Luteolibacter flavescens: one gene and its partner. The protein of the gene in region 2 interacts with the protein of the main gene of each other region in a pairwise test. Links are inferred from orthologs where the notes say so. Each region holds a gene or a part of one and is shown on either strand. Other genes may lie near its edges. The genes, in order: OKA04_RS13135 and OKA04_RS23005.

Region 1 (14,505 bases), on a different replicon or contig from region 2:
GGTTTCCGGCTATCGGTGGGGGATGAAGCGGTTCCTCGCGTCGCTGCTGCTGGCGGGTGTCTCCCTGGAGACCTCGTCCGCGGTGCCAAATTCCATCCTCGGCCCCATCGCGGCGGCGGAGAGCCCGCTGAACGGGCAGGACCTGACCGAGCAGCTATTCGCCACTGCGCTGTGGGATGGCTCCGGGAAGCTGCCGGGCGAGTGGAATGGCGAGGGGCAGATCGCGACCGCGACCATCTCCCACCTGCGCGCCCGGCCAAAGCTCTTCGGCCGCGAGGTGATCCTGCTCCGCTCCGTGAAGCGCGAGGGCAAGCTGGAGTCGCTGGAGGCGACCTTTGTCGATGCGGGCTCGTATTTCGGCTACTTCGACGAGGAGCTGCCGGAGGGCCTGAGCCGCCGGGAGACGCGCAAGGAGGTGGCATCCCGGCTGGCCGAGAAGCAGGCCGAATTCTCGAAAATCTACCTCGAAGCCCATACCGACCTGCGCACCGCGATTTCCGCGGCCTGCGGCGGCACCAAGCCGGATGAGGCGAAGATCGGCCGCACCCGCGGGCTGAAGACCCCCGTGGAAGAGTGGCAAAAGAACGGCAAACACGTCCGCCTGCTGGCCGCAAACAACCGCCTGCTGCGCGTGAGCATCGCCGCGAAGGAGTCCGACCAATGGCTGGACCCGGCCGTCGCCGCCCTGCCCGAGCGCGAGCAGCTCGCGAAGCTCGCCGCCAGCGTGGCGCGCGATGCGGATGGCACGGTGCGCCTGCCCGACCTGCAGCCCATCCCTCAGGGGTATCGCCCGTATTGCGGGCTGAATAGCCTCGCGATGGCCGCCCGGCACTTCGGCCTGCACCTCGACGAGGACTGGCTGGCCGTCGCCGCGGGCTTCCAGAATACGGGCCGCGCGGACGGGGCGAATCTGGTGAAAGTCTATCACTCGGTGGCTTCCGAGGCCGGGCTGGGGCTGGATCGCACCACGAAGCTCGACCCCTCCGCCGTGGCGCGGGCGATTTCCCAAGGCATGCCGGTCATCGTGTGGCGGCGTTTTTCGCACGAGCGGAACCAGCTCCATACCCGCTTCATGAGGCAGGTCGCGCGCGATGAGTCGGCGACGCTCCCGAATCCCGCGGACGCCGCCGAGCGCGCCTCCTGGCCGGGCGACTCCGCCCCGCTGCACGCCTCCGTGGTGGTCGGCTACAATCCCGAGCGGAAAGAAGTGCTCTTCCTGGAAAGCTGGACCGGCCGCGACAAGCCGCGCCGCATGCGCGTGGAGGAATTGGCCGCGACGACCTACCTGTGCTTCGTCTTCAAGCCCTGACGGGTCGCTCCGCCGCGGTGGATTGCGTGCTTTCGAGCTTGGCTCAGGGGGTGGATTCATTAAAAGGCCCCGCCGTGCCATCCCGGAAAACCAATGAAATCGGCCCATGGGTCGCGCTCGTCCTGCGGGTCGCGCTGGGTGTGTTTTTCGCCTACAGCGGGTGGCAAAAGGTCTTTGGCACCGGGCTTGATGAATTCACCCGCGCGGTGGGGAATTACAAGATGCTCTACCCGCCGTGGGACGCGGTGCTCGCCTACACCATCCCCTGGGTGGAGATGGTGGTCGGTGCCTGCCTCATCCTCGGCCTGTGGAAGCGCGGCGCTCTGGTGGTGCTCGCCGGACTGGTGGCCACCTTCGCCATCGGCGTCGGCCATGCGTGGAGCAAGGGGCTGAATATCGCCTGCGGTTGCCACGGGAATCCGGACGGCACGCCGATGGACTACACGATGAAGTTCGTGGAATTCGGCGGCTACTGGCTGGCCATCGGCCTCGTCTGGTGGCTCGGCCGGAAGACCAGCGGCCACGTCTTCGGCGGGACGAAAATGAAGCTGCCGGGCTGAGCCATGGCCACACGGGACTTCTCCTGGCATCCTGGCCGCAGGGGGCGCTACGCCTTCCTGCTGTTACCGGTGATCATCGGGGTGGCGGTCCACGATGCCCCGCACCGCTTCTCTTCGAAGAAGGCACCGTGGGGCTGAAATCAGGCGTCGTTTCGGGATTGAAATCCGAAGCGCGACCGCCATTATGAAAGCGCGATGGAAGCGTTCCCATGGCATCCCGTTCAGAAGCGCCGACAGGTCTTTCTCGCGGCGTTTGCCGTCCTCTGCATCGCTGGCTGGTGGCTGACGCCGGGAGATATGGAGCGACAGCTTGCCCTGTGGGCGCTGGTGATTCCTGCACTCGGAACGGTCAATGCGGTGGCGGAGGTCGATGCCGATGGATTGAGGCTGGTGCGGCGGTGGCGTGTCTTTGGCGTCATTCCTTTGTTTCGGAGGGAGTTTCCTCTGGGTGATTTCCGGGCGGTGACCCTGCGAGGAATTCGCGACCCGCAACCCGGCGATCCGGTCTATCTGGTGCTCACCCGCAAGGATGGACGATTCATGAAAATCACCTGTTTCTCCGGGTCAGCGCTCCGGGATGGGTCCGCGGAGGCGGCGGTGGAACGGCTTGCGCGTGCCGCTGGTCTGCCGGTGGCGGACTACCCGGCGTCGGGCTATACGATCCCGATCTGCACGAGGGGATAAGGCAAGGATGCCGCGGGTCGGGTGTTGCGGGTTCGCTCCGCGGTGCTACAACCGCGCCATGCGCTACCGCGAACGTTTGCAGGCGAGGATTGCGGCGACCGGCTCCCGCCTTTGTGTGGGCCTCGACCCCCGGCCCGGTGAGGGCGGCATCGAGGCGGTCCCGGATTTCCTCAAGCGGGTCGTCGATGAAACCTGGCAGCACGCCGCGGCCTTCAAGCCGAACATGGCCTACTTCGAGGCGATGGGCCTGCGAGGCATCGAGATCCTGGAAAAAATGCTCGGCGACATGCCGTCCGAGGTGCCGGTGATCCTGGACGCGAAGCGCAGCGACATCGGCGAGACGCAGAAGTACTATGCCCATAGTTACTTCGCCCACTGGAAGGTGGATGCCGTGACGCTGAATCCTTTCCTCGGCTATGACTCCATCGAGCCCTTCCTCGCCTGGGAAGGGAAGGGGATCTACCTGCTGGCGGTGACGTCGAATGCCGGGTCGGCGGATTTCCAGCAGCAGACGCTGGCGGACGGCCGCTCGGTCTTCGAGTTGGTAACTGCACTGGGTGAGCGTGCGAAAGGCCTGCCCACCGACGTCGGCTACGTGGTCGGCCTGACGAATGCCGCCGGGGTGCTGGCCAAGATCCCGGACGCGCCGCTGCTCGTGCCCGGCCTGGGAGCACAGGGTGGCGACCTCGCCGCGCTGGCCGCGGCCGCCCGCACCGCGCCGGACGTGATCAATGTGTCCCGCGGCATCCTTTATGCTGACGATGGCAGCAGCTACGGCGAGCGTGCCAGATCGTGGGCGGCGAGAATTTCGCAGGCCTACGAAGAACCGGTCGCGTGAACGCGTAGCAGGGCTAACGTGTAACCCTGATGCCGAGGAACGAACATCCGAAGACCGGTCAAGTGACCGCCCACTACTCCGGCCTGCTGCCGCAGAAGGGCTGGCCGGGGCGGAATTACAAGTTCTTCCGGCATCGCATCGTGCCCGGCATGTTTTCGAAGCGCGGGGGCCTGGCGCAGGACCCCGTGCTGACCGTCCCCGAAAACGGCAGTGTGCGGGTGACGTGGGTCGGGCATGCCTCCTTCCTCCTGCAATTCGCCGATCACTCGGTGATGATCGACCCGAACTGGGCGCGCTGGCATGGCTTCGTGAAGCGCCTGCGCGAGCCCGGCCTGCCGCTGAAGTCGATCCCTGAGCTGGACCTGGTGGCCGTGAGCCATGCGCACTTCGACCATCTTCACAAGCCAAGCCTGAAGGCGCTGAAATCCCGCGGCGGCATCATTGTCCCGCGCGGCAGCGGCAGCCTGGTGAAACGCCTCGGCTTCCCCGCCGTGCATGAGGTGAAGGTGTGGGACCATTTCGAGTTTAACAGCCTGAATGTGATCCACACGCCTAGCCACCACTGGGGTGCACGTTACCTGCACGACATCCATCGCGACTACGGCGGCTACCTCATCGAGTCCGGTGGCAAGAGCGTGTTCCACTGCGGCGACAGCGCGTGGTTCGACGGCTTTGCCGAGATCGGTCGCCGTCTGCCGAATATCGACGTCGCGCTGATGCCCATCGGTGCCTACGACGCGCCGAGCGGACGCGACGTGCACCTGAATCCGGAGGAGGCCGTGCGCGCCTTCGCCGAGATCGGCGCGAAGGTCATGATCCCGATGCACTACGGCACTTTCCCGCTCGGCAATGAACCGCTCGGCGAACCCGTCGAGCGTCTGCTGATGGAGGCCGACCGCCTCGGCATCAGCGAGAAGATCCTCATTCCCGAGGAAGGCGTCGGCATCGAATGGTGAGCGGCTTGATCGCCCTCACTGCACCGGTGCCATCAGCCGAGCGGCGCGGCAGGCGAGGCGGAAGCCGAAGGATCTCTCGGTGAATTCCTCCACCTTCACCTCGCGGGATTGGGAGAAGTCCAGCTCAAGCATGTGCGCCACCTCGTCGGCAAAGGCGGGGTCGGGCGAGAGCGCGGAAATCTCGAAGTTCAGGCGGAAGGAGCGGTTGTCGAGATTCGCCGTGCCCACGCACGCGAGCTGGTCGCTCAGCACCACCTTCTGGTGGAGGAAGCCGCGCGTGTAGCGGAAGAGCTTGATGCCGCAGGCGATGGCCGGCTCGAAGTAGGTGAAGGCGGATAGCCACACCAGCAGGTGATCCGGTTTCTCCGGGATCAGGATGCGCACGTCTACCCCCCGGATGGCGGCGGTCTGCAGGGCGGTCATCACGCCATCGTCCGGGACGAAGTAGGGCGAGGCGATCCACAGCCGCTCGCGCGCGGTATTCGCCATCTCCGCCACCACGAGCTGCCACGAGTCCACCGGATCGGCGGGGCCGGTGGGGATCACCGCGGCCATCTGGTCGGCGCTCTCGGCCTGGCCGGACCAATCCAGGTCCGGCACCTCGTCCGCGGCCCAGTTCCAGTCTTCCAGGAAGACGAGCTGGATGGCCTGCACCGAGGGCCCTTTCAGCTTCAGATGGGTATCGCGCCACGCGCCGAAGCGCTGGTCGCGGCCGAGGTACTCGTCACCGACATTGATGCCGCCGATGAAGGCCTCCTTGCCGTCCACCACCACGATCTTGCGGTGATTGCGGAAATTGAGCTGCACGCGCGACACCCAGTGACGGTTGCTGCCAAAGGATGCGTGGAAGATCCCGGCGGCCTCCATCTCCTTCAGGTAGGAGCGGGAGAGCTTGTTCGACCCGATTTCGTCGTAGAGGAAATAGACTTTCACTCCCGCCTTTGCCCGGTCGATGAGTGCCTGCTGGAAGCGCTGTCCGACGCGGTCGTTCTTCACGATGAAGAAGTTCACGAGCAGGTATTTCTCGGCGGACGCGATGGCCTCGAACATTGCCTCGAAGGTCTCCTCGCCGTCGATCAGCAGGGTCAATTCATTGCCCCGTGTGAAGGGCAGGCCGCCGAGGAATTCCGCCGCTCGACCGAAGGCATCGTCGGGCTTGATCTCGTAGTGGCGCAGCCGCCGGTGCATGTCATCGGCCACTTTCCGCAGCGCGGCATCCTCGCCGCGGCGGGCCCTCACGTAGCCGGAAAAACGGGACTTCCCCGTGAAGTAATACATCGGAACGGCGAGCCACGGTGCGGCCAGCAGCGAGACGATCCACGCGATGGTCCCCTGCGAGGTCCGCACGTGCATGAGCGCGTGGATGACGAGCAGGAAGCCGACGATGTGGAAGATGAGAAGGGCCCCAGCGAGGACGGCGGCGAAGAGTTCCTGGTGGGGCATCGGCCGAATCTAACCGCTTTTGCCTGTCGGCCAAGCGATGGTTCTCTCGCGGGGTTATTTTGGCAGCGGGTGATGTTCCCGGGAATATCTTCCACGGGTGACGAGGCCGTTGCAGGAGCCGGGTCCGGCGGCTAGCATCGGCCCGTGATCTACCTCGATGCCAATGCCACCACGCCGCTCCTGCCGGAAGTGCTCGACGCGATGCTGCCGTGGCTGAAGGAGGGCTTTCATAACCCGAATGCCAGCTACCAAGGGGCGAAGGAGGCACGCAAGGCGATCGAGGAGGCACGCGGGAAAGTCGCGGCTCTGATCGGCGCGCAGCCGGACGAGATCGTCTTCACCGGCGGCGGCACCGAGAGCACGAATGCCGCGCTCAAGTGGTTGGCCCGGCTCATCGGCAGGAAGTCCGGCCGCGTGATCACCAGCGCCATCGAGCACAGCGCGGTGCTGAAGCCCTGCGAGACCTTCGCCGACGTGGGATACGCACTCACGCGGGTGGGAGTCGATGGTGGCGGCCGGCTTTTGATGGAGGATTTCGAGGCGGCGTGCGATACCGCGAAGGAGGGCGGGGGATTCGCGTCCATCATGTGGGCGAACAACGAGACCGGCGTGATCCAGCCGGTGGAGGAAGCATGCGCGATGGCCCGGGAGCGCGGCCTCGCCTTCCACACGGATGCCATCCAGACCGTCGGCAAGATCCCCGTGGATGTCCGCGAGGTGCCGGTGGACTACCTCTCGCTCTCCGCGCACAAGTTCCACGGGCCGAAGGGCGTGGGCGCGCTCTACATCCGCAGCGGTGCCCGCTTCGAGCCGCTGCTCCGCGGAGGCGGCCAGGAAAAGGATCGCCGCAGCGGCACGGAAAATACTGCGGGCATCGTAGGTCTGGGCAAGGCGGCGGAACTCGCCATGGAGAGGCTTTCGAAGAAGGAGACTCCCGCGTCGCTGAGGAATGCCTTCGAGGCAAAGGTCGTCGGCGAGGTGAGCGGGGTTTCGGTGAATGGCGAACTCCTCCACCGCCTGCCGGGCACCAGCCATCTATCCTTCACCGGCTGCGAGGCGGCGGGCCTCCTGATCCTGCTGGATGACCTCGGCGTCGCGTGCTCGGCGGGCTCCGCCTGCATGACGGGCAAGCAGCAGCCATCGCATGTCCAGAAGGCGATGGGCTTCTCCGACGCGAAGGCGAAGAGCAGCCTGCGCTTCGGCTTCTCCTGCCTGACCACGATGGAAGAGGCGATGGCCGCGGCGGAGTCGGTGAAGAGGGCGGTGGAAAAACTGCGGCGCGTCCAAGGCGGCAGCACGGGGCCGGTGATGGTGTATTCCCCGTGACGTTCTTCCGTGCCATCCGGCCATTTCGTGGTTTGCTCCCGGCATGCCGAATGCCCTCGCGCACGAGACCTCGCCCTACCTGCTCCAGCACGCGCACAATCCCGTGGACTGGGTGCCGTGGTGCGAGGATGCCTTCGCGCGCGCCAAGTCGGAGGACAAGCTGGTCTTCCTCTCCATCGGCTACTCGACCTGCCACTGGTGCCACGTGATGGAGCGCGAGAGCTTCGAGAACGAGGCGATCGCGGGCGTGATGAATGCGAACTTCATCTGCGTGAAGGTGGACCGCGAGGAACGCCCGGACATCGACGCGACCTACATGGCCTTCGTCCAGGCGACGACCGGACAAGGCGGCTGGCCGATGAGCGTGTGGCTGACGCCGGCGGGGCGGCCGGTGGTGGGCGGCACCTACTTTCCCCCGGAGGACCGCTACGGCCGCGCGGGCTTCCCTCGTCTCTGCGCGGAGATCGGGCGGCTGTGGCAGGACGACCGCACGCGCATGGAAGAGAGCGCCGCGAAAGTGATGGCGCACCTGCGCGAGCAATCGGCGGCGGATTCCGTGCTCAATGGCTTGCCGCCGGACAAGGTCTTCGGCGACTTCCTCGACCGCTGCGAATCGATGTTCGATCCGGCGCTCGGCGGCTGGGGCAATGCACCGAAGTTCCCGCGGCCCGTGGTGCCGCGCCTGCTGCTCCAGCTCGCCGAGAGATTCGGCGGCGACGAAGGCGAGGCCGCGCTGCAGATGACTTCGCGCTCGCTGCGTGCAATGGCCGCGGGCGGGATGAATGACCAGCTTGCCGGTGGCTTCCACCGCTACTCGGTGGACCGCTACTGGCACGTGCCGCACTATGAAAAGATGCTCTACGATCAGGCTCAGCTCGCGCTGGTGTATCTGGAGTCGTGGCAGGCCACGGGCGAGGATTGCGACCGCGAGGTGGCCGAGGACATCTTCCGCTACGTGCTGACCGATCTGCTCGACCCGACCGGTGCCTTCCATGCGGCGGAAGATGCCGACAGCCTCGTTTCCGCGGAGGATGCGGAGAAGAAGGAAGGCGCGTATTGGACCTGGGAGGCCGCTGAGATCTATCGCCTGCTCGATGCGCGGAGCGCGGCGATCTTTTGCGCAGCCTACGGCATCGAGGAGAATGGAAATGCGCGTCCCGAGAGCGATCCGCATGGCGAGCTCGAAGGCCGCAACACGCTCTATCAGGCGACGGGCATCGATGCCTTGGCGGAGCAATTCGACCTGCCTGCGGAAGAGATCCGCCTGCTGCTCGGGCAGACGGCCAAGGTGCTGCTGGAGGTGCGGAGACTGCGCCCGCTGCCGCATCGCGATGACAAGCTGATCACCGCGTGGAATGGCCTGATGATCGCTGCCCTCGCGCGCGGCGGTCGCGTGTTGGACCGCGCCGACCTCATCGATGCCGCGGCAAAGGCAGCCGGCTTCATCCGCCGCGAGCTATGGGATGGTGCGAAGCTATGGCGGAGCTTCCGTGGCAAGCGTGGCGATGCGCCGGGCTTCGCCGCCGACCACGCATTCCTCATTTCCGGGCTCATCGAGTTGCACGGGGCGGATGGGGATCGCGCCTGGCTCGACTGGGCGGCGGAGCTTCAGGATGCGCTCGACCGCGACCACTGGGAGGAAAGCCAGGCGGGCTATGTGATCCGCGCGGAGTTGCACGGCGAGCCCCTGCTGGTCATCCGCGAGGACTACGATGGAGCGGAGCCGTCCGCGAACCACGTCGCGGCGGAGAACCTGCTGAAGCTGGCTGTCCTGTTGGATGAGCCCGCTTTCGAAAAGCGCGCCGAGGCCATCCTTCGTGCCGGTTCGCGCGTCGCGCAGACGCAGCCCTTTGCCGTGCCGGTGCTGCTCGGCGCGCTGGACCTGCACCAGCGTGGCGTCACGAAGATCGAGGTGCGCGGCACACCCGAGCCGGCGCTCGCGGAAGCCATGCGCCGGGCATGGCTCCCGCGTGCCGTGTGGACACGCTCCGCCGGGGATGGGGACGTGATCGTTTGTGAGAATCAGGTCTGCAAGCCGCCCATCCGCACCGCGGCGGAGTGGTGAGATTCACTCTTCCTCCACGCGGAAGAAGAGCTTGTCCTCAGCGATGAAATTGAACTCCACGGTGGTGGTGTCGGCACCATCCGCACCGCTGATCCCTCCGAGCATCTGCGTGCTCCAGTCGGTGAGTTCCGCGGAGGACGTGACGCGGTAGTTGTCATTCTCACGCGAGCGGAAGGTCAGGCTCACCCGGCTGTTCACGAAGTCGAAGGCGCTCGCCGTGATGGCCAGCGGCATCAGCGGCTGGAGCGATGTGCCCGGCAGCGGGATGGTCTGGAGCGGCTGCTTCCGGTTGATCGGTGTCGGGAAGTCGTATGCCGTCATGTTCTCGATCAAGGTCCAGGTATTGCCGTCGGGACTGCCCTCCAGCGTCCAGCGGACCGGGTCGCGATCCGTGTAGTCATTGCCCGTGGTGAAGCGATAGCCGTCGAAGGTGGTCGCCGCGCCGAAGTCGAAGACGAGGCCGTTCTTCGAGTAGTCGAGCCACTTCGTGCTTGGGTCGTTGTCGAGCAGGTTCTCCGGGCCTTCCCATTCCGAGGGATCGGGGTCGATGGCCGTGGCGGACGCGACCGTCAGCCGGGTGGTGCCGAGGAAGAAATCGAAGTCGCAGATCTGGATGCTGTTCGCGGTCGAGGTGTCGCGCAGCTTCACCGGCGTGAAGCGCACGTAGCGTGCGGATGCGGACCCGCCTGCCACGGTGCGGATGGTCACGCTCTGGGTGGCCTCCTCCTCTCCCTGCACGGCCGTCAGCGTGTAGGTCGTGTCCGAGTTCGCCGCAGGGGTCACGTTGAAGCTGCCCGATCCCGCGACCGCTCCGGGCGTGGGGTCGATGGTGAGGGTGGTCGCATTGAGCACCTCCCAGGAGAGATTCGTCGAGGCTCCGTTGATCAGCACCGCATCGGCGGCGCGGAAGAAATACAGCTCCAGATTCGTGAAGGGCGGCACGTGGATATTTGCGGAGTAGGTCTCCCGATGGTACGGCACGGGGTAGTTCGTGCGCTCGTCGATGAGGGTCCAGGTGTCGCCGTCGTTGCTGCCCTCCAGTGTCCACGTCACGGGGTCGCGGTCCTCGGCATCGCCTGCGGTGCCGAGGCGGTACTGGTCGATGGTCACCACTTCCGGGAACTCGAAGACCAGCGCGCCTTTGTTGAAGTCGAGCCACTTGGAGCCGAGGTCGCCGTCCTTGACGTTATCGACGCCTTCGTTGCCCGGATTGTCACCGTCAGGGTTGGTCACGGTGGCGGTCGTCATGTCGAGCGCCTGGCCGAGGAAGCGGAATTCGAATTCCGCAAGCTGCACGCTGTCGGCGTTGTCGCCGCCACGCAGGCCGACCGGAGTGAAGCGGAAATGCGAGTAACTCGCTTCCCCCGCTTGCGCTGAGGTTAATAGCAATAAGGCGAGGGCGGGGATATGGTATGGGGTTTTCATGAGTGTGAATGAAAACAATCCCGCGTGCGTTATCAGAACCGTTTCGTGATGTCAGCCCTCTTTGGGATGACCGGGCCTTTCGGTGGGTTGAATCCCGATTGAATGCGGATAAGGTCGCCTGCGTCTGAGAAAACGATGAAAGCACTCTGCATCCTCTTGGCCTTTGTTTCTCTGTCGGTTGTGGCTCCCGCTGCCAATCTGGCATTCAAGAATGACACCGGCTCCGCACAGCGGGTGGTGGTGTATCAGGATGGAAAAGTCGCGGGATACGTGGACCGTCTGAAACCGGGTAAAACATTTCTGGTGAAAGTAAAGGATACCGGAAACAGGCCGGTGGTTTGTCTTAAAGTGGCGGGTAAGGATGAATATCTTTTCCTCCCGCTGAAGACGAAGGCCTACAAGCTGTCCTGGTTGAGGAACCTGCTCTGGTAAGCCTCCGGGGACGTGTCTGCGGTCCGAGTTTTTGCTGTCCGGCGGGTGACTTCCGGGCATGAAATCGGTCCATGCCGGAGCGCGTCTTTTTGGGCTGGCACAGGCCCCTGCTTGGATTGCTGACAGAGTGGCTTTTGTCCAGGCGCGACGAGCTTCCGGCGATGCTCGTCGTGGTGCCCACCGCGCAGGCGGGGCGCTTGCTGCGCGAGTCGCTGGCCGAGGCGGCGGGTGGATTGCTCGCGCCAAAGGTGGTGACGCCCGGTCACTTCCTCCGCACGGAGCACGCCGCGCCGGAGTCCGTAGAGCAGATGGCGTGGATCGAGGTGATGGAGTCCGTCCGCGATTGGACGCCCTACGCCGCGGCCTTCCCCCTGCCGCCGGGCGAGGGGGAGCCGCCGGGCTGGGCGATGGGGCTGGGCAAGGCGCTCGCGGGGATCCGTGCGAGCCTGCAGGAAAATGCGCTCACGATTTCCGAGGCCTCGCACCGCATGGGGAAGACCGTGGAGGGCGAGCGCTGGGAAGCGCTGTCCGCGCTGGAATACAAGGTGGAGCAGCAGTTGGCCCGCTGGGGATATGAGAGCCGCAGCCGCATGCTGGCGCGTGGCACCCGGGTCGAGCCGGAGCGGCGCATCGTGCTCGCGGGCGTGCCGGACTTTCCCGCTGCCGCAGTCCGGCATTTCGCGGAGGCAGTCGTGCTCATCGGTGCGCCCGAGGAAATGTCGTCGGATTTCGATGACTACGGCAGGCCTGGTCCGGACTGGACCGATACACTGCTCGCATGGCCGCAGCCCGGCAGCGTCACTCTCACCGCCGACCCGCGCCAGCAGGCAGCCGAGGCGATGCAAGTCGTGGCCGCGGCGGGCACGCCGTCCCATGATCTGGCGCTCGGCTCCGCCGACGAGGCGACCGCGGGCGAGCTGGTGCGCTCCTTCGGACGTGGCGGCTGGGTCCTGCATGATCCTTCGAATCTGCGGCCCGCTCCCTTGAAAGCGTGGCTGGCTGCATGGCGGCAGTTCGTTTCCCGGCCCGACGCAGGCTCGGCGGTCGATCTCCTGGGCTTCGCCGAAACCAGTGCGCTCACCGGTGGCAAGCGCGCCCAGCGGGTGATGGCCCTGTCCGCTGCCCGCGACCAATGGCTCGCCCGCGACCGGGACGACCTGCAGCGCATCGCGGCCCTGAACCCGCGGAATCTGGAGTCGATCCAGCTCGCCATCGATACCCTCGAGTCCCTGATGCGGTACCGGTCGATCTTCCTCCGCGACGGGGTGCATGCAGGCCTCCGCCGCCTGCTGGACCGCGTGGACCCGGAAGGGCGGCAGAGCGATCCCATCCTCGAGTGGTCCCATGCCACCGCTCCCCTCGCCAACGAGATCCGCCGCGATGCGGGATTCTGGATCGACCTGCTCTGCGCGTCCCTGCCCGACGTTCCAACGCCAGCACCGGAAGACCGGGTGCTGGATGTCCAGGGCTGGCTGGAGCTTTTCCATGCGCCCGGGCAGCACCTGGTCATCTGCGGGATGAATGAGGGCCAGATCCCGGGGCGCGCGAGCACGGATGCCTGGCTGCCGGAAGGCACGCGGAAGCACCTGGGCCTCTCGCACGATGCCGGCCGCCACGCACGCGATGCCTACCTGCTGATGGCGATGACCGAGGCTCGTCGGGCAGAGGGCCGAGTCGATCTGCTGCTGACGAAGACGGGGGCTGACGGCGGCGTGCTGCTGCCCTCCCGGCTCCTGCTCGCCGCGGATGAGAAGGAGCTTCCCGTGCGAGTGAAGCAGGTTTTCAGGGAAGTGGAGCCTCCTGATTCCTCGCTCGCATGGACGCTGGATGAGGCATGGAAGTGGCAGCCGCCGGCGGTGGAGAAGGAGCTGCGGATCAGCGTCACGACCTTCGCCGACTACCTCGCGTGCCCGTTCCGCTTTTATCTTAAATACGTGGCCGGCATGAGCGAGCCGGAGCCCGAGCGGGTCGAGTGGAACCAGCGCGACTTCGGCAACGTGGCCCACATCGTCGTGGAGCACTGGGCGGTGGACGAGCAGGCAAAGGATTTCGCGGAAGCCGGGAAGATCGAGAAGTGGGTCCACGATGAACTGGACCGCGTGATCGCGGAGCGCTTCGGGGCGAAGGTGCCTCTGGCCGTGCGCATCCAGCGCGAATCGCTGCGGCAGCGGCTCTCGTGGTTTTCCCGCATCCAGGCGGAGGAGTGGAACCGCGGATGGAGGATCGAGGAGATCGAGAAGAAATTCGAGCTGGAGATCGAGGGCGCTACCATCGTCGGGCGCGTCGATCGCATCGAGCGGAACATCGACGGACGACGCCGCGTGCTCGACTACAAGACGGGAACTACTGCGGGCGTCGTAGAAAGCTCGCACCGCACGGGCATGAACGCGAACACCCGCCTGCCCGCGCACCTGCAGGATGTGCCGGAGATCCTCTGCACCGGGGCGGACGGGAAGCCGAAGCGCTGGAAGAATCTCCAGGTGGCACTCTATTCCGCGGCGCTGGGAGGGGTGGACGAGCTCGGCTACTTCCAGCTCGGGGCGACGGAGGGCGATGTGAAGCTCTCGCTCTGGGACGGCTTCTCCATCGCCGACCGCGAGTCGGCGATGGCCTGCGCCGGCTGGGTGGTCCGGCAGGTGAAGGACAAGGTTTTCTGGCCGCCGGCGGAGAAGGTGGACTTCGACGATTTCAAGATCCTCGCCCTCGGCCGCAGCCTGGATGAGACCGTCGCGATGAGGGGAGGTGCCGCATGAGCCTGCCGCCCGTGCTCTCGAAGAACCTGATGATCCTCGCGTCGGCGGGATCGGGGAAGACCTTCCAGCTCGGCAACCGGGTCATCGGCCTGGTGGGGTCGCGCGATGTGGATCCGGCCCGGATCGTCGCGCTCACTTTCACGCGGAAGGCGGCAGGGGAGTTCGCGGACTCCGTGCTGTCGAAGCTCGCCATGTGCGCGCTGGACCCGGGTGAAGAAGAGAAGCTGGGCCAGCAGATCGGGGCTCCCTTTCCTGCGGCGCGGACATTGGCGCGGATCGTCCGCGCGCTGCCGACCTTCCAGCTCGGCACGATGGACGGCTTCTTCGCTCGGATAGTACGAGGGTTCCAGTACGAACTCGGCCTCACCGGCGGCACCTTCGAGCTGATCGAGGGGCCGAAGCTCGAGGCCGCGATGTCCGACATGCTGGCGGAGATCCTCGGTGCCGCGCTGGAGCGCGAGGGCGCGGAGGATTTCCTGAATGCCTTCCGCCGCGCGACGATGGGCAAGGAAGGAACGGGCGTGCTGAAGGACGTGGAGCGCTTCCTCGGCCAGTGGCATGGCCTGTGGAAGGCGGGCATTCCGCTCGGCGGCTGGGGCGCGCCGGCGCTCTTCGGCAGCTTGCCCGAGGTCACCGAGTGGGAGAAGCAGAAGCACGAACTCGCGAGGAAGCTAGATGCGGCCTGCACGTCCATCGCGTGGACGGAAAAGCGCC
Region 2 (14,659 bases):
CCAAGTGGTGGAAGACATGCTCGCACAATTCCAACCGTCGCTGGATCGCCGGAAGATCCGCGTGGAATGGCAGCGCGGCGCGGGCAATAGCACGCTGCTGGATGCGGACGCGCTCGCCCAGATCACCGGCAACCTGATTTCCAATGTCGAGAAATACGCCGGCTCCGGCGGTTGGCTCGGGCTGGCGACCTCAATGGAAGGGGACCGGCTGGTGCTGCGCGTGAGTGACCGCGGACCGGGCATCCCGGCGCGCTTTCGGGGCAGGATCTTCGAGCCTTTCGAGAGGATCCACGGCGGCGTCAGTGAGGGCGCCAGCGGGACAGGGCTGGGCCTCGCCATCGCGCGCGACCTCGCCCGGCGGATGGGCGGGGACTTGCTACTATGCCCATCGGAGACGGGCACCGTCTTCGAGCTGGACCTGCCCGCACCGCCCCACCTCGCCATCATCTCCCACACTGAAGTCGCATGACCATCCTGCTCGCCGAAGACGATCCGCTGACGCTCGATGCGCTCGCCGCGTGCATCGAGGACGAGGGCTTCCGCACGATCTCCGCGTCGGATGGGAAGGAGGCGCTGGAGCTGTGGGCGCGGCACCGGCCCCAACTGCTGTGCCTGGACATCATGATGCCCGGCGTGGATGGCTTCGAAGTCTGCCGCCGCGTGCGTGCGACCGACCCCGCGGTGCCCATCCTCTTCCTCTCCGCGAAGAACGAGGAGGCGGACGTGGTGGTGGGCCTTGGTCTCGGTGCGGACGATTTCATCCGCAAGCCCTTCACCCGTGCCGAGGTCATCGCACGCATCCGCGCGGCACTGCGAAGGGTGGCTCCTGCGAATGGCACCAGCTTCACGATGAAGGATCTCACCGTGAGGCCGGATGCGCTGAGTGCGGAGCGGAATGGCAAGGTCATCGAGCTGACCCGCCGCGAGGTCTCGATGCTGGAGCTGCTGCACCGCCACGCGGGCAAGCCGGTGAGCCGCGATGCCTTCCTCGATGCCTGCTGGGGCCTCGACTACTTCCCCGACTCCCGGACGCTCGACCAGCACGTGCTGATGCTGCGGAAGAAGATCGAGGCTGATCCGGCAAGGCCCGAGATCATCGAGACCGTGCGCGGGACGGGGTATCGGTTTTCGTAGCGGGGCCGGATTTCCGTAAGGGAGTCGCGTTCACGTAGCGGAGCTACATCCCCGTAGCGGAGCCGACTGCGTCGCTCCGGCTGGGTGCGGACCGCATGAACAGTCAAAGTGGCGATCCACCTTCAACCCCCGCCCCGCCGGAAGGACGCAGTCCTTTCGCTACCTTTGGCTACGCTTCCGCAGCGGAGCTACATCCTCGTAGCGGAGCCGACTTCGTCGCTCCGGCTGGGGGCGGACCGCATGAACGATCCAAGCGGCGATTCTCCTTCATTCCCCGCCCCGCCGGAAGGACGCAGTCCTTCCGCTACCTCTGGCTACGCTTCCGTAGCGGAGCTACATCCTCGTAGTGGAGCCGACTGCGTCGCTCCGGCTGGGTGCGGACCGCATGAACGATCCAAGCGGCGATTCTCCTTCAGCCCCCGCACAGCCGGAAGGACGCAGTCCTTCCGCTACCTTTGGCTACGTTTCCGTAGCGGAGCTACATCTTCGTAGCGGAGCCGACTGCGTCGCTCCGGCTGGGTGCGGACCGCATGATCGATCCGAGTGGCGATCCACCTTCAGCCCCCGCACAGCCGGAAGGACGCAGTCCTTCCGCTACGGGAGAGTTCGCGCTAGCGACGGTGCGCCTCACTGCTCGGCATTTGCCCGCGCCTCGGCCTTCGAGCCCTTCTCTTCCAAGATCTCGCCGAGCATGCGCTGGATGCCGGCCTCCGCCATCTCGCTGCGCGGGTAAAGCGCGCGGGCCTTGAGATACCAGGAAAGCGAAGCTCCAACCTGCTTGTCGCGGCGCTCTTCGAATTCACGTGCCTTGCTAAGCGCGCGGGTGAAGTCGGCCACGTCCGGAGCCAGCTTTTCCAAGGCGAGGCCGAGATTCGGATCGTCCGGGAAATCCTTGCGGAGGGAAGCGAGCTGCTCCCATGCCGCGTAGTCCTGGCTCATCTTGCTGAATTCCGCGGCCTTTTCGAGCGCACCCTCGATGCGGGTCAGATTCGTGATGATCTGCTTGAAGGCATCCTCGCGCGCGGCATCGCCCGCGATGGCCGGGGCCAGCTCATACTGGCGGCGGAAGATCTCGCGGTAGTTCCGCTCGCTGAGAAGGCGGTCGAAATCATTCTTCGCGACCGCCATGCCACCGCCGGCTTCGACGAGCTTGTCGAATTCGGCGAGCTTCGGATTCTGCGGCCACACTTCCATGGCGTTCTTGATCTCCTGCGCGGCCTTCTCGTTGTCGCCCTTGGAGGCGGCGAGCTTCGCGGCATCGATGTGCATGCTGCTCACCCGCGTGTAAGTCGCGATCGCGGCTTCCGGCTTGGTGGCGTCAAAGTCACCGGCCATCTCCTTCAGCTTCTTCGTCAGGTTGCTGGCGGTGGTGTAATCCTTCGCATCGAGAGCGGCGATGAGCTTGTAGGACTCGCGGACGAATTCCAGCACCTGGCGCTTTTGCTCGCGCGGCAGGACCCGGATGGACGGCATGAATTCACCCACCGCATAGGCCTCGCTCAGGCGCTTCGCGGCGCTCTGGTATTCCTTCTTTTCCACGAGGAAGGTGAAGGCGTCCACGCCTTGGTTCACGTCGCGGATCGCCTCGCTGGCAAGCGAATCGAGCGCCGCCACGGTCGGGCTGGCACCGAGGCTCTCGGTGAAGAGCTTGTTCACCTCGGACTTCTGGTCGATGTGCAGGCGGTTGTCCCCGTCCTGGAAAATCTGGTGGTAGAAGCGCGCGGACATCACCACGTGCTCGAAGCGGCGCTGCACGAAGAACTGCAGCATGAGCGCCTGGTACTGGACCTTCGCCTGCGTGATCTGGAGTTCGTTCTTGGCGGTATTCGCCTTCTTCATCGCCTCGATCTCGGCGATGCGCTTCACGGAATCCACATACTGGAGCGAGACGACGCCGCGGCCCGGATTCTCCGCAGGAGCCTTCGCCCGGCCGGGTGCCCGGTTGTTGCCACCGCCGCCACCCTGGCCGGTCGCCTTGGTCTCGTTGAGCGAGGGATCGTGCTCGTGGCGGGCCTTCCAGTCGGCATCCTTGATGAGGCGCTGCTTCTCCTCCTCGATCGCGCTCGTCAGCGCGCGCGTTCCCGAGATGTCCTTCTTCGCGAGCACCGCGGCATAGATCGCCTGGGTCAGCGAGTCGCAGAGCTTGGCGTCGCCGGGGAAAGATGAAGCACGCGGGAGCAGCTTCACCGCGCCCGGGAAGTCCGGCCCGCCCTTGTGATGCGGCGAGACGAGCTCGAGGATCTGGTCGATGGTCTCGCGATAGGCCTGGGCGTCCTCGGACTGGTCCTCGGGCTCGTTCAAGTAGCGCTCGAAACGCGCGGCGAGGGCCCTGTTGTCCGTCGCAGCCCAGGTGTGCCCGTTCCACGAGACGGTCTCCGCGGAGGGATCGAAAAATGGAAGCTCGCTGCCAAAGGGCGAGCCGCCCGGCTTCGCCTGCTCCGGCTGCCGCTGGACGACGGTGTCGTTCGTCTGCGTCGCCGGGGGATTCGTCACGCGCTCGCGGGCGTCCGGGTGCAGGACCTGGCCGGGCGCGATGGCGACGGTGGCGAGCAGGGCGAATGGGATGAAAGTTTTCATGAGGAACGGGACGGGACGCTCAGAGAGGATTGATGCCGGTGGCGACCGCGATGCCGGCTTCGCGGATGCGGACCTTGATGCGGTAGCGCTGGGAGCGCTCGATATTGGACTTGGCCAGATTGGCCGGGATCTCGACGCCGAGGAACTGGTCGCCCGAATTCGTGTCCACCTTCAGGCTCACGACCTGGTTCGGATTGTCGCCGAGGAAGAATTTGTCATCCACCGTGCCCTCCACGACGTACTCGTTGTCGCGCAGGGATACGCCATCCATCACATCGGACATGTTGATGGTGGCCATGTTGGCATAGGTGTCCTTTTGCTTCCCGAGGAAGAACTTGCCACCGAAGAAGGCGATGGCCACGAGAGCGGCGATCCCGATCAGAAGACCGGGCTTGATTCCAGAACTGGCGCGTCGAGCCATGGGACTACAGTGGTGGGTTTCGGCTTAAAGTTCAGTCTCTAAACGTTTCCCGTGGACTCAAGTTTCCACGATTTTCGGGGTGATTCACGCCTTTTCCCCACATTTGCCCGGTATTTCCATCAATCCCACTGGTGGCGGCGTGTGCCGACCCATGCAGCGATGAGACCGGCGGCGATGTGGAACCCGAGCGTGTAGAGGCAGGCCTCACGGGTGGAAAGCGAGGTATCCACCACGGTCTTCACCGCCTCCAGCACCTTTGGCTCCAGCGCCCCGATGCTGCCCGACCACGCCCAGTAGGCGGAGATGAAGGGCCGCGTGAAACCCTCGACGGAATCCGGCAACGCAAGCACCGCCCCCGAGAGAGGAAGCTGGAAACCAACGAGATAGATGGAAAGCAGCGACGCCTGCTCGGCGGTGCGCATCAGCGCGGAGATGCCGAGACAGATGGCCGTCATCCCGCCATTCACTAGCAGGAGGAAGATGATATGGCTCTCGAAGCCCCCTGCCCCGCCGCGGAATGGCGCGAACAAATTGACGAAAACCGCCATCCACAGCGATTGCGCGAGGACGAGACACGCGAGGAAGGCGATCTTGCTGGCCAGATAGGCGGTCGGTCGCAGCCCCCCGAATTTCTCCTTCTCGAAGATGGACCGCTCTCCGGCGATCTCCCGGGCGGAGTTGTTCGAAGCCATCAGTGCGAGCAGGATGACCTGGAACATGACGATCCCGGAAACGGCCGAGCCGACGCGCACCTGATCCTGCCTCACGACCTGCTGCTCCTGGAAATCCTGCATCACGTTCCCCAGGCGGGTCTCGGAAAGATTCGCGATCTGGCCGAGGGCGTTGTCCTTGAAGAGGGTGACCAGCACCGGGAAGCAGAGCAGGATGGCGAGCTGGAGAAAGACCTGTCCGCGATCCCGGAAAAAGATCCGCCAGCGGCGGGACAGCAGCGTGGTGAATTGCGCGAAGAAGCCGGGCGTGCGGATCTTCTCCGACTCGGGCTTCTCTTTCGCCGCTTGCTCCTTCTCGTCCGTCACCTCCTGGGTCGGGACCGGCTCGGGATCGGCAGGCAGGTGCAGGCCGCCGGAATCGACGAGCTTCGTGCGATTCCGGTCGAGCTTCGTATAGTAAGGCCCGCGGTGCTTCATCCACGAGCTCTGCCAGCGATCGGAGGTCTGGCTGGCGAGCTTGGGGTAGACTTCCTCGGTATCGTGCACCGAGAAGTAGTGGTTCATCTGGTCCGGCGGGCCGTGGTAGGCCACCCGGCCCTCGTGCAGGACGAGGATGGAATCGTAGAGTTCCAGGTGAGCCAGCGAGTGGGTCACGGACAGGACGATGCGGCCCTCGCGGCGGGAGAGGTCGTGGAGCAGGCGCACGATTTCCCGCTCTGAGCGGGGGTCGAGGCCGCTGGTCACCTCGTCGCAGAGGAGCAGCTTCGGATCCGACACCAGCTCCATGGCGAGGCCTAGGCGACGCTTCTGGCCGCCAGAAAGCACCTTCACGTGGCGGTCGGCGATGGTGGTGAGCCCGGTTTCTTCCAGCACCCGGTCGATGCGCTGGTCCAGCTCCTCCATGTCCCGCGTCTTCACGCGCAGGCGGGTGGCGGCCTCCACCGACTCGTCCACGGTGAGCGGATCGTAGGCGACGGAGAACTGCGGCACGTAGCCGATCTCCGAGGGGTCGAGGTCGCCCTCCTCGGAAAGATTCCGCCCGTCCCAGTAGAGCGCTCCGGCCGACTCCGGATTCAGGCCGGCGATGGTTTTCAGCAGGGTCGTCTTGCCGCAGCCCGAGGGGCCGACGATCGCCATGAAATGCCCGCGCGGGATCTGGATATTGACCTTATCGACGAGGTTCACGTCCTCGCCGTCCTTCTTGATGGTGAAACAAACGTCCTTGAGCTCGAGCACGGGCAAACGGGTGAATTGGATAGCTACGGAAGAAAGCGGCCGTTTTTCGCAAGGGCGAGAAAGAAAGGGCGGTCAGTCTCCGGACGCCCCACCGATCTCCACCAACGCCTCGCCAACCTCAATCAACTCCCGGGCGGTGGAAAAGTGTCTCCCGAGAAGCTCTTTCAATGCTGCTTTGGAGGTTTGCCGGGGACGAGCACTGTATCGAGAACGGGGCCGTCTCACTCCAGCGGAACGATCCGAATCTTCCCGGCGGGCTGCTTCATGCTGTCGGAGATCGTGGTGCCGACCGCTTTCGGTGCTTCCGCCGGGGTCTGGTCGAGGGCGTTTTTCAGCGCGCCCTCCACGAGCTGGCCGCAGTGGATCTTCATCGGAGGCAGCGGACCGAGGTCGCCGGTCAGCTCGTTTGCGGAGAGTTCGCGGGCTTCCTCGGCGGTCTTGCCCTTGAGCAATTCGGTGGCCATCGAGGCGACGGCGATGGCGGTCTGGCAGCCGAAGGACTGGAAGGAGGCCCGGTCGATCACCTTTTTGCCGTCCTTTTCGGTGAACTTCAGCCACATCCGCAGCATGTCCCCACAATCGGGCGAGCCGACGGTGCCGACGGCATCCGCATCGGCGAGTTCGCCTTGGTTCTTCGGCGAGGACAGGGCTTCGCGGACTTTTTCTTCGAAATCGCTCACGCCGCGACGATGCGGCAGGCGGGCGAGGATTCAAGCGCGGGAAAATAGGAACCACCAAGCTTGCAAAGACCCGCCGCACCGGAAAATCTAACGCCGCCCCCAACAAAATCCTCCCGTCGCCCGGATAACGAGGCATGCACTTTCTAGGAATCGAAATCGGCCACGCCGCCACCCGCGTGGTGGCACTGGATCTCGAAGCCGCCACGGTCGCGGCCGAAGCCACCGCCGCCCACGCGTGGGTCGAGGGGCTTCCCGACGGCTACCGCGAGCAGGATCCGGCGTCGTGGATCTCCGCAGCGGACCACGCGATGCGGCAGGTGCTGGAGACGCTGGGGGACGCCCGCGGCGGGGTCGCGGGCATCGGCATCACCGCGCCGACCGGCGGAATGGTGGTGCTGGATGAGAACAACCGCATCGTCCGCCCCGCGAAGCTGGGGATTGACCGCTCGGCCCAGCGGCAGGCGGAAGAGATCGCCCGCGCCTTCGGCGGGGCACCCGGACTGATCGAGCTCTGCGGGAATCCGGTGGATGCCGGTTCGTTGGCCGCGCAGTGCCTGTGGCTGAAGCAGCATGAGCCCTACCACTTCCAGCGCGCCGCGCGTCTGATGACGCCGCAGGACTTCATCGGCTACTGGCTGACGGGTGAATCCGGCATCGAGGCAGGTTCCGCGGCCACGACCGGTCTCTTCAATGTCCCGCAGCGGAAGTGGAGCGGCGAGCTGATGGAATTCATCGACAGCCGCGTCTTCGACATGCTGCCGCCGGGCATCTCCCCGCTGCAGCCGCGCGGGCAACTCCGCCCCGGCCTGTGCCGCTCGTGGGGCCTGCCGGATGGCGTGATCGTGGCCCCGGGCTCGGGTGCCGCCGCGCTGGCCGCCCTCGCCGTGGGTGCCGCGGGGAATGGCTCGGTGGTCGCGGACCTCTACGCCGATGGCTCGCTGTGCGCGATTTCCGACCGCCCCGCCGTGGACTTCCAGGGCGAGGCCTCCATCCTCTGCGATGCCTCCGGCCGCTGGATCACGCGCATGGGCATGGCCAATGCCGTGTCCGCACTGGAACTCGTGCGGCGCCACTACGGCTGGTCCAACGCGGAATACGAAAAGGCGCTGACAAGCACGGAAGCCGGGGCAAACGGTCTGCTCTTCCTGCCCTACCTGCGCGGCGAGATCACGCCGCGCCTGCCGGATGCCACCGGCGTGCTCCACGGGGTGACGCTGGACAATTTCACGCCGGGAAATCTGGCACGCGCCTCGGCGGAAGGCCTCGCGCTGGGCTTCGGCTACGGCTTCAGCCGCCTGCGCGACCTCGGCTTCGAGCCCTCGGGCGTGCGCGTCAGCCGCGATGCGGGCCCGGCCTTCCACCAACTCCTGGCCGATGTCTTCGGCGTGCCGGTCGCCTCGGTCGCGGTCTCCGGCGGCTCCCTGCTGGGTGCAGCCATGCAGGCGGCGGTGGTGTATTTCCGGCTGAATGGCGAGTCGCTGGGCTTTGACGAGATCGCCGGCTACATCGTCACCATGGACGATGCGACGCGCCGCGATCCCGATCCGCAGCGCCACGAATTCTACCAGGACCTGCTGGCCCGCCAGCAGTACCTCGTCGAGACGCTCCACGCGGGAGGTTTCCTGTAATGGCTGGCAAGGGCTCGGAAATCCGCGAGAGCGGGAAGGCCACCGCGCTCGGCACCTTCGCGGGGCGGCTGATGCAGGCGTGGAGCGCCACCCTGCGCTTCGAAATCATCGACCGCTGCGGCCTCACCCGGCCCGGTGGCATCCCCGGCCCGGTGATCTACTGCCTGTGGCACAACCGCATCTTCACCATGCCCGCCGCATGGAAGAAGTCCTGCGGAAAGCACCGCCAAGCCGTGGTGCTGACCAGTGCCAGCCATGATGGTGCGGCGCTCGCGCGGGCGGTAGGCGTCTTCGGCATCGGCTCGGTGCGTGGCTCATCCTCCCGCCGGGGCGTGGCCGCGCTCGTCGGCATGCGGAAGGCACTGCGGGAAGACACCGACGTGTGCGTGACGCCGGACGGACCGCGCGGCCCGAAGCACATCGTCCAGCCCGGCATCATCAAGCTGGCGGAGTCCACCGGCGTGCCGATCGTGCCGATCCACGTGACGTATTCCTCCTGCCGCGAGCTGAAAACCTGGGACCGCTTTGCCATCCCGGCCCCCGGCAGCCGGGTGCGCGTCATTTTCGACGAGGTGCTTGCCGTGCCCGGAGGGCTCTCCGAAGATGACTTCGAAACGTGGCGCCGCCGACTGGAGGAGATCATGCTCCGCGGTGCCAACCCAACTTCCGACCACCTACGATGAGTTCCGTAATTGATGGCAAGTCCGTGGCAGCCGCCGTGCTCGAAGAATGCCGCAGCGAAGTCGCTGAGCTGAAAGCCAAGGGCATCACGCCCGGCCTGGCCGTCGTGCTGGTGGGCGATGACCCGGCGTCGCACGTCTATGTCGGCTCGAAGGTCCGCACCTGCGGCGACCTTGGCATCTACTCGCGGAAGATCGTGCTGCCCGCCGAGACCTCGCAGGAGGAACTGCTGGCCGTGGTGAAGGAACTGAATGCCGATGCTGCCATCCACGGCATCCTGGTGCAGAGCCCGCCGCCGAAGCACATCGACGAGGAAGCGATCATCCGCGCGCTCGACCCGCGCAAGGACGTGGACGGCTTCCACCCGGAAAACGTCGCCAAGCTCGCGCTGGAGGACAAGACCGGCTTCGTCCCCTGCACGCCCGCCGGCAGCATGCGCCTGCTCGCCGCCGCCGGGGTGAAGACCGCCGGTGCCGAAGCCGTGGTCATCGGCCGCAGCATGATCGTCGGCAAGCCGATGGCGCTGCTCCTGATGGCGAAGGGCTCGGACGCCACCGTCACGGTCGCACACTCGCGCAGCAAGGATCTCGCCGCCATCTGCCGCCGCGCCGACATCATCGTCGCCGCCGTCGGCCGCCCGGAAATGGTGAAGGCCGACTGGGTGAAGGAAGGTGCCGTGGTCATCGACGTGGGCATCAACCGCATCGAGGACGCCTCGAAGAAGAGCGGCTACCGCCTCGTCGGCGACGTGGCCTATGACGAGGTCGCGCCGAAGTGCTCCGCCATCACCCCGGTCCCCGGAGGCGTCGGCCCGATGACCATCGCGATGCTGATGAAAAACACGCTGCAAGCGGCGCGTCAGCTCGGCTGAGAAACGAAAAGAAAAGAGCGTGGACACGGCGTCCACGCTCCTCGGTTCAAAGGGCTGTCGATGTTTCGCGGCCTTACTTCCCTCCGGCCACCAGCGGGCTCGGGGTGACGGCATCGCCGGGGCGCAGCATCGCATTCGGGCTGACGATCACCTGGCTGTCCGGCTTCAGCGCCGCGGAGGTCACTTCCATCTGCGGGCCGAGATTGCGGCCGGGCAGCACATCCACGAGCTTCATCTTCCCGTCCTCGACGATGGAGACGAACGACTTGCCATCGCGGAGGATGAGCGTGTTGTTCGGCAGCAGGTAGGTGCCGGGCGCGGGCTTCAGCTTGAAGGCGACGGTGCCGGTGAGGCCCGCGGGCAGGGTGAGGTCCGGATTCTCCAGCAGCAACTCCACGCGCATGGTGCCGGTGGCGGTGTCGAAGAGATTGCTGGAGCGGCTGACCTTCGCCGGAAATTCGCGTCCGGGAAGCTCGGCGAACTTCACCGTCGCCTCCGTCTCGGCGGAAAGGCGCAGCGCGACATCCGGCGTGGCACCCACGGCGAAGCGGAGCTGGTTCAGCCGCACGATGTGGAACATCCACTCGCTGGTGGTGGCGGAGTCGCCGCGCACGAAGTCACCACGGTCGATGCGGCGTGCGGAGACGGTCGCTTGGAAAGGAGCCTTCACGACGGCGAACTTCTGGAGCTCTTCCAGACGACCCACCTCAGCCCTCGCGGCGCGCACGGCGGCCTCCAGCTCGGCGGCGGATGCCTCGCGCTGCTCGGCCTCTTCCTTCGAGACGGCCTGCGCATTCAGCAGGCCGGTGGTGCGGTTCGAGGTGCTGCGGGCGATCTCGGCACGGGCGACGGCCTGATCGACGGACGCCTTCGCGGCTTCCAGCTCCTGCTCGATGTCCGGGATATCGATCACCGCGAGCGTGTCGCCCGCCTTGACGCGGTCGCCGATATCGACCGGCCGCTCCTTCACCGTGCCGGTGGCGCGGGAGAAGATGCGGGCCTGCTCGACCGGCTCGGTGCGACCCGGCAGGTCAAAGGTGCGGGCCTCGGTTGCGGCGGACGGGGCCACGGTGCGCACCGTGGCCGGCTCCTGCGCGAGGGCAGACACCGCGGAGGCGACGAGGAGAAAGGGAAGCGTGCGGGCAATCATGACGGCTCGGGAATGACGGTGGATGGGAGAGCTTCCTCGCTCTCTTCTTTCTTCGGGTGGAATCTGGCGCGGACGAAGGCAAAGGCAATCGGCACGACGAAGAGCGAGGCCATGGTGCCAAAAAGCAGGCCGCCGATCACGGCGCGGCCGAGAGGAGCATTCTGCTCGCCGCCCTCGGCATGACCGAGTGCCATGGGGATGACGCCCAGGATCATCGCCAGCGCGGTCATCATCACCGGGCGGAGGCGGGTGGTGGCAGCCTCGATGGCGGCATCCAGCGCGGTCTCGCCCTGGTCGAAGCGGTCACGGGCAAAGCTGCTGACGAGCACGCTATTCGCCGTGGAAACGCCCACGACCATGATGATGCCCATCAGCGCGGGCACGCTGAGCGGGGTGCCGGTGACCCACAGGCCGAAGAGCGCACCGGACACGGCGACCGGCAGGCCGCTGATCGCCACGAAGGGCAGCGTCCACGATTGGAAATTCACCACCATCACGAGGAAGACGAGGACCGCGGCGAGGCCGAGGCCGCCGATGAGCTCGGAGTAGGCGGACTTCATGAGGGCGGCCTGGCCGGTCAGCTCGATCTTGTTGCCGGGCTTCTGCTGCTTGCGCAGTTCCGCAAGCATGTTCTCGAGCTCGATGGTCAGGCTCCCGAGATCCCGGCCCGCGGCATTTGCCACCACCGTGTAGGTCGGCTGCAGGGTGGTTCGCGAGACACTCGCGGGGGCGCGCTTTTCCACCACGGTGGCGAAGGCGCGGAGCGGCACCGGAGAGCCCGTGCCCGCCGATCCCCGGATCGGAAGGTTGAGGAGTTGCTCCACGCTGACGAGATTCGATGGCGGTGCGATCACCTGCACGTCATACGAGGCGCCGGTCGCGGGGTCGGACCAGTAGTTCGGCGCGATGGAGCCACCGCTGCCGAGCGCGGCAAGCATGGCATTCGCCGCATCCTGCTGGGTGATGCCGAAGGTGGCGGCACGCGCGCGGTCCACGCGGATCGCATAGCCCGGCTGGTCCAGCACCTCGCGCAGGGTCACGTCCACCGCGCCGTGCACCTTTGAGAAGTCGTCGCGAAGCTTTCTCGCGAGCGCCAGATTCCCCGGGACATCGCGGCCCATGAAGCGGACCTCGAAGGTGGTCGGCGCGCCGGATGCCAGCGTCTGGCTGGTCGCGTCGGCGGGACGGAAGAAGGACTGCACGTCGGGGAACTTCTCCGCGAGCATCTCGCGGATCTTTTGCTCGTAGCCGAGGCTCGGCCCGTGGTCGCCCTGGAGCTGCACGAGGATCTCACCGTCCGACGAACTGATGGCGGTGGTCTCGACCCACGCCTGGTTCACCGATGAAGGAGCGCCGATATTCTCGACGATGAACTGGAGTTCTTCCGCGGGGATCACATTGCGGATCTCGCGCTGGATGTCCGCGAGGGATGCCGAGGTGTCCTCGATGCGGATGCCGCTGGGAATGCGGACGAACAAGCGGATCAGGCCGGCATCGGTCTTCGGGAAGAACTCTCGGCCCGACTGCCACGCGGAGAAGCCGCCGATGCATGCTGCCACCAGCACGGGGATGAGGATGAGGTATTTCCTGGGCATCAGGAATTTCAGGATCTTGCCCTGGAATTCCGCGATGCGGTCCACGCCGCTTTCGATGCCGTGGTGGATCTTGCCAAAGCCACGCGGCGGCAGGCCCTCGCGCTTCTTCTCCGCCGCGGCCTCCGCGGGCAGGATGATCGAGGCGAGCGTCGGCACCAGAGTACGGGCGAGGAGGTAGCTCGCGATCATCGCGAAGACCACCGCCAGCGCGAGCGGGCGGAACACGTACGATGCGGTGCCGCTGAGCAGGAAGATCGGCAGGAAGACGATACAGATGGAGATCGTGGAAACGAACTCGGGGAAGGCCACCTCGCGGGCACCGTCGATGATCGCCTGCCGCACGCCCTTCCCGAGCGATATCTGCCGCTTGATGTTCTCGATCTCCACCAGCGAGTTGTCCACGAGGATACCGATCGCCAGCGCGAGACCGCCGAGGGTCATCAGGTTGAAGGTCGCACCGACGAGCGAGAGACCCACGATCGAGCAGAGCAGCGCGAGCGGAATGGAGGTCAGCACGATGAGCGTGGAGCGCCACGAACCGAGGAAGAGCAGCACGACCGCGGCGACGAGACCGCCCACCAGCAGGATCTCGTGCTCCACGCCTTTCACCGCCGCACGGACGAAGACGGATTGGTCGAAGATCGGCTCGATGTTCATCCCCTCGGGGGCCGATGCGCGGACCTCGGGCAAGCGCTCCATGATCCCGTCGATGATGTCCACGGTGGAGGCATTGCCGAGTTTCAGGATGGAGATCATCACCGCGTTCTGGCCGTTGAGACGCGCGATGTTCGAGCTGACCGCCTCGCCGTCGCGGACGTTTGCGAGGTCGCGCAACAGGATGGTGCGGCCTTCCACGGAGCGGATCGGCAGGTCGAGGAAGCCCTGGATATTCTCCGGGCTCGCATTCAGCTCCACGGGCAATTCGCGGCCGCCCTCACGCAGCGAGCCGGAAGGCAGGGTGAGATTCTGCCGGCCCACGGCGGCATTCACCTCCGCCGCGGAAATGTCGAAGGCATTCAGCGCCTCGGGGTCGAGATCGACCATCACCTGGCGCGCGGCACCACCGTAGGGCAGCGAGATCCGCATGCCGGGCACGCTCTGCAAGGATGCACGCAGGGTGAGGCGCGCGTAGTCGAAGAGCTGGCCGCCGGTCATCGTGTCCGACGAGATGACCATCTGCACGATGGGCACGCTGGACGGGCTGGTGCGGACGATCAGCGGCGGCGTGGTGCCCGCCGGCATGCGACGGATGATCGTCTGCGACACCGATGTCGCCTGCGCGAGCGCCGTATTGATATCGACGTAAGGCTGGAACTTCAGCTTCACGAGGCCGATGCCATTCGAGGTCTCGGAGCGGACCTCCAGCAGGTCATCGACGTTGTTCAGCGTGGCGATCTCGGAGAAGGACGAGATCTTCGACGCCATCTCGGCCGCGCTGAGGCCATTGTAGCTCCAGACGATGGTGACCTCCGGGCTATCGACACGCGGCAGGATATCCGTGGACATCCGCTTTGCCGACATGAGGCCGAAAAGCAGGATGAGGATACCGAGAACGCCGATGGTGTATTTGTAACGGAGTGCAAAAAGAACGATCCACATGATCTGTAGAGCCTCGGCGGCGGGTGCTGGAATTAACGATGACCAAGATGCCGCGGAACCGGCCGGTATTCCCGATTTTCCCGATGGGAAACGATCACCGTGGCAGCGCGATCCGCGCCACCTTCGTTCGATGAACGTCAAACGTCGCGTGTTTTTTCGGTTTGAAACACTTTTTCCGGAGAAATGCCGCTACGGTGATTTCCGTAGGAGGAGCTACCCATGAAACCCATCATCCTGCTCCCGCTTCTCGCCGTGACCGCCCTCGCCGAACCGGTCGCCCTCTTCAATGGCAAGGACCTCACCTGCTGGAAGGCGGATGTCCCGGAGGCGGACAAGAAGCCGGACATCGCCCCGAGCTTCATCGTCCGCGATGGTAATCTCGTCTCCCTCGGCAAGCCGCTCGGCCATCTGGTCAC

Evidence for each region.
Region 1: the proteins of OKA04_RS23005 (region 2) and OKA04_RS13135 interact in binary tests that used the Escherichia coli proteins (3 or more experiments, as listed by UniProt). The link is inferred for Luteolibacter flavescens from one-to-one orthologs.

What each region holds. Positions count from the first base shown.
Region 1 is NZ_JAPDDS010000006.1:288,807-303,311, forward strand. What follows is about bases 5,237-8,025. They hold OKA04_RS13135 (cysteine desulfurase family protein), read left to right. Parts: upstream 5,237-5,934; coding sequence 5,935-7,116; downstream 7,117-8,025. Other genes in these bases: cls (cardiolipin synthase), read right to left, coding at 5,237-5,790; OKA04_RS13140 (thioredoxin domain-containing protein), read left to right, coding at 7,160-8,025. Outside these bases: OKA04_RS13105 (C39 family peptidase), read left to right, coding at 23-1,309; OKA04_RS13110 (DoxX family protein), read left to right, coding at 1,384-1,869; OKA04_RS13115 (hypothetical protein), read left to right, coding at 2,065-2,553; pyrF (orotidine-5'-phosphate decarboxylase), read left to right, coding at 2,612-3,391; OKA04_RS13125 (MBL fold metallo-hydrolase), read left to right, coding at 3,421-4,347; more of cls, read right to left, coding at 4,363-5,236; more of OKA04_RS13140, read left to right, coding at 8,026-9,181; OKA04_RS13145 (discoidin domain-containing protein), read right to left, coding at 9,185-10,606; OKA04_RS13150 (hypothetical protein), read left to right, coding at 10,742-11,038; OKA04_RS13155 (PD-(D/E)XK nuclease family protein), read left to right, coding at 11,200-13,791; OKA04_RS13160 (UvrD-helicase domain-containing protein), read left to right, coding at 13,788-14,505. UniProt on the Escherichia coli protein: Master enzyme that delivers sulfur to a number of partners involved in Fe-S cluster assembly, tRNA modification or cofactor biosynthesis. Catalyzes the removal of elemental sulfur from cysteine to produce alanine.
Region 2 is NZ_JAPDDS010000020.1:25,974-40,632, forward strand. The notes cover bases 4,991-7,933. They hold OKA04_RS23005 (iron-sulfur cluster assembly scaffold protein), read right to left. Parts: upstream 6,720-7,933; coding sequence 6,261-6,719; downstream 4,991-6,260. Other genes in these bases: OKA04_RS23000 (ATP-binding cassette domain-containing protein), read right to left, coding at 4,991-6,039; OKA04_RS23010 (FGGY family carbohydrate kinase), read left to right, coding at 6,854-7,933. Outside these bases: OKA04_RS22980 (sensor histidine kinase), read left to right, coding at 1-469; OKA04_RS22985 (response regulator transcription factor), read left to right, coding at 466-1,134; OKA04_RS22990 (hypothetical protein), read right to left, coding at 1,762-3,711; OKA04_RS22995 (hypothetical protein), read right to left, coding at 3,731-4,132; more of OKA04_RS23000, read right to left, coding at 4,252-4,990; more of OKA04_RS23010, read left to right, coding at 7,934-8,347; OKA04_RS23015 (lysophospholipid acyltransferase family protein), read left to right, coding at 8,347-9,030; bifunctional methylenetetrahydrofolate dehydrogenase/methenyltetrahydrofolate cyclohydrolase FolD, read left to right, coding at 9,027-9,899; OKA04_RS23025 (efflux RND transporter periplasmic adaptor subunit), read right to left, coding at 9,973-11,049; OKA04_RS23030 (efflux RND transporter permease subunit), read right to left, coding at 11,046-14,243; OKA04_RS23035 (3-keto-disaccharide hydrolase), read left to right, coding at 14,463-14,659. UniProt on the Escherichia coli protein: A scaffold on which IscS assembles Fe-S clusters. Exists as 2 interconverting forms, a structured (S) and disordered (D) form. The D-state is the preferred substrate for IscS.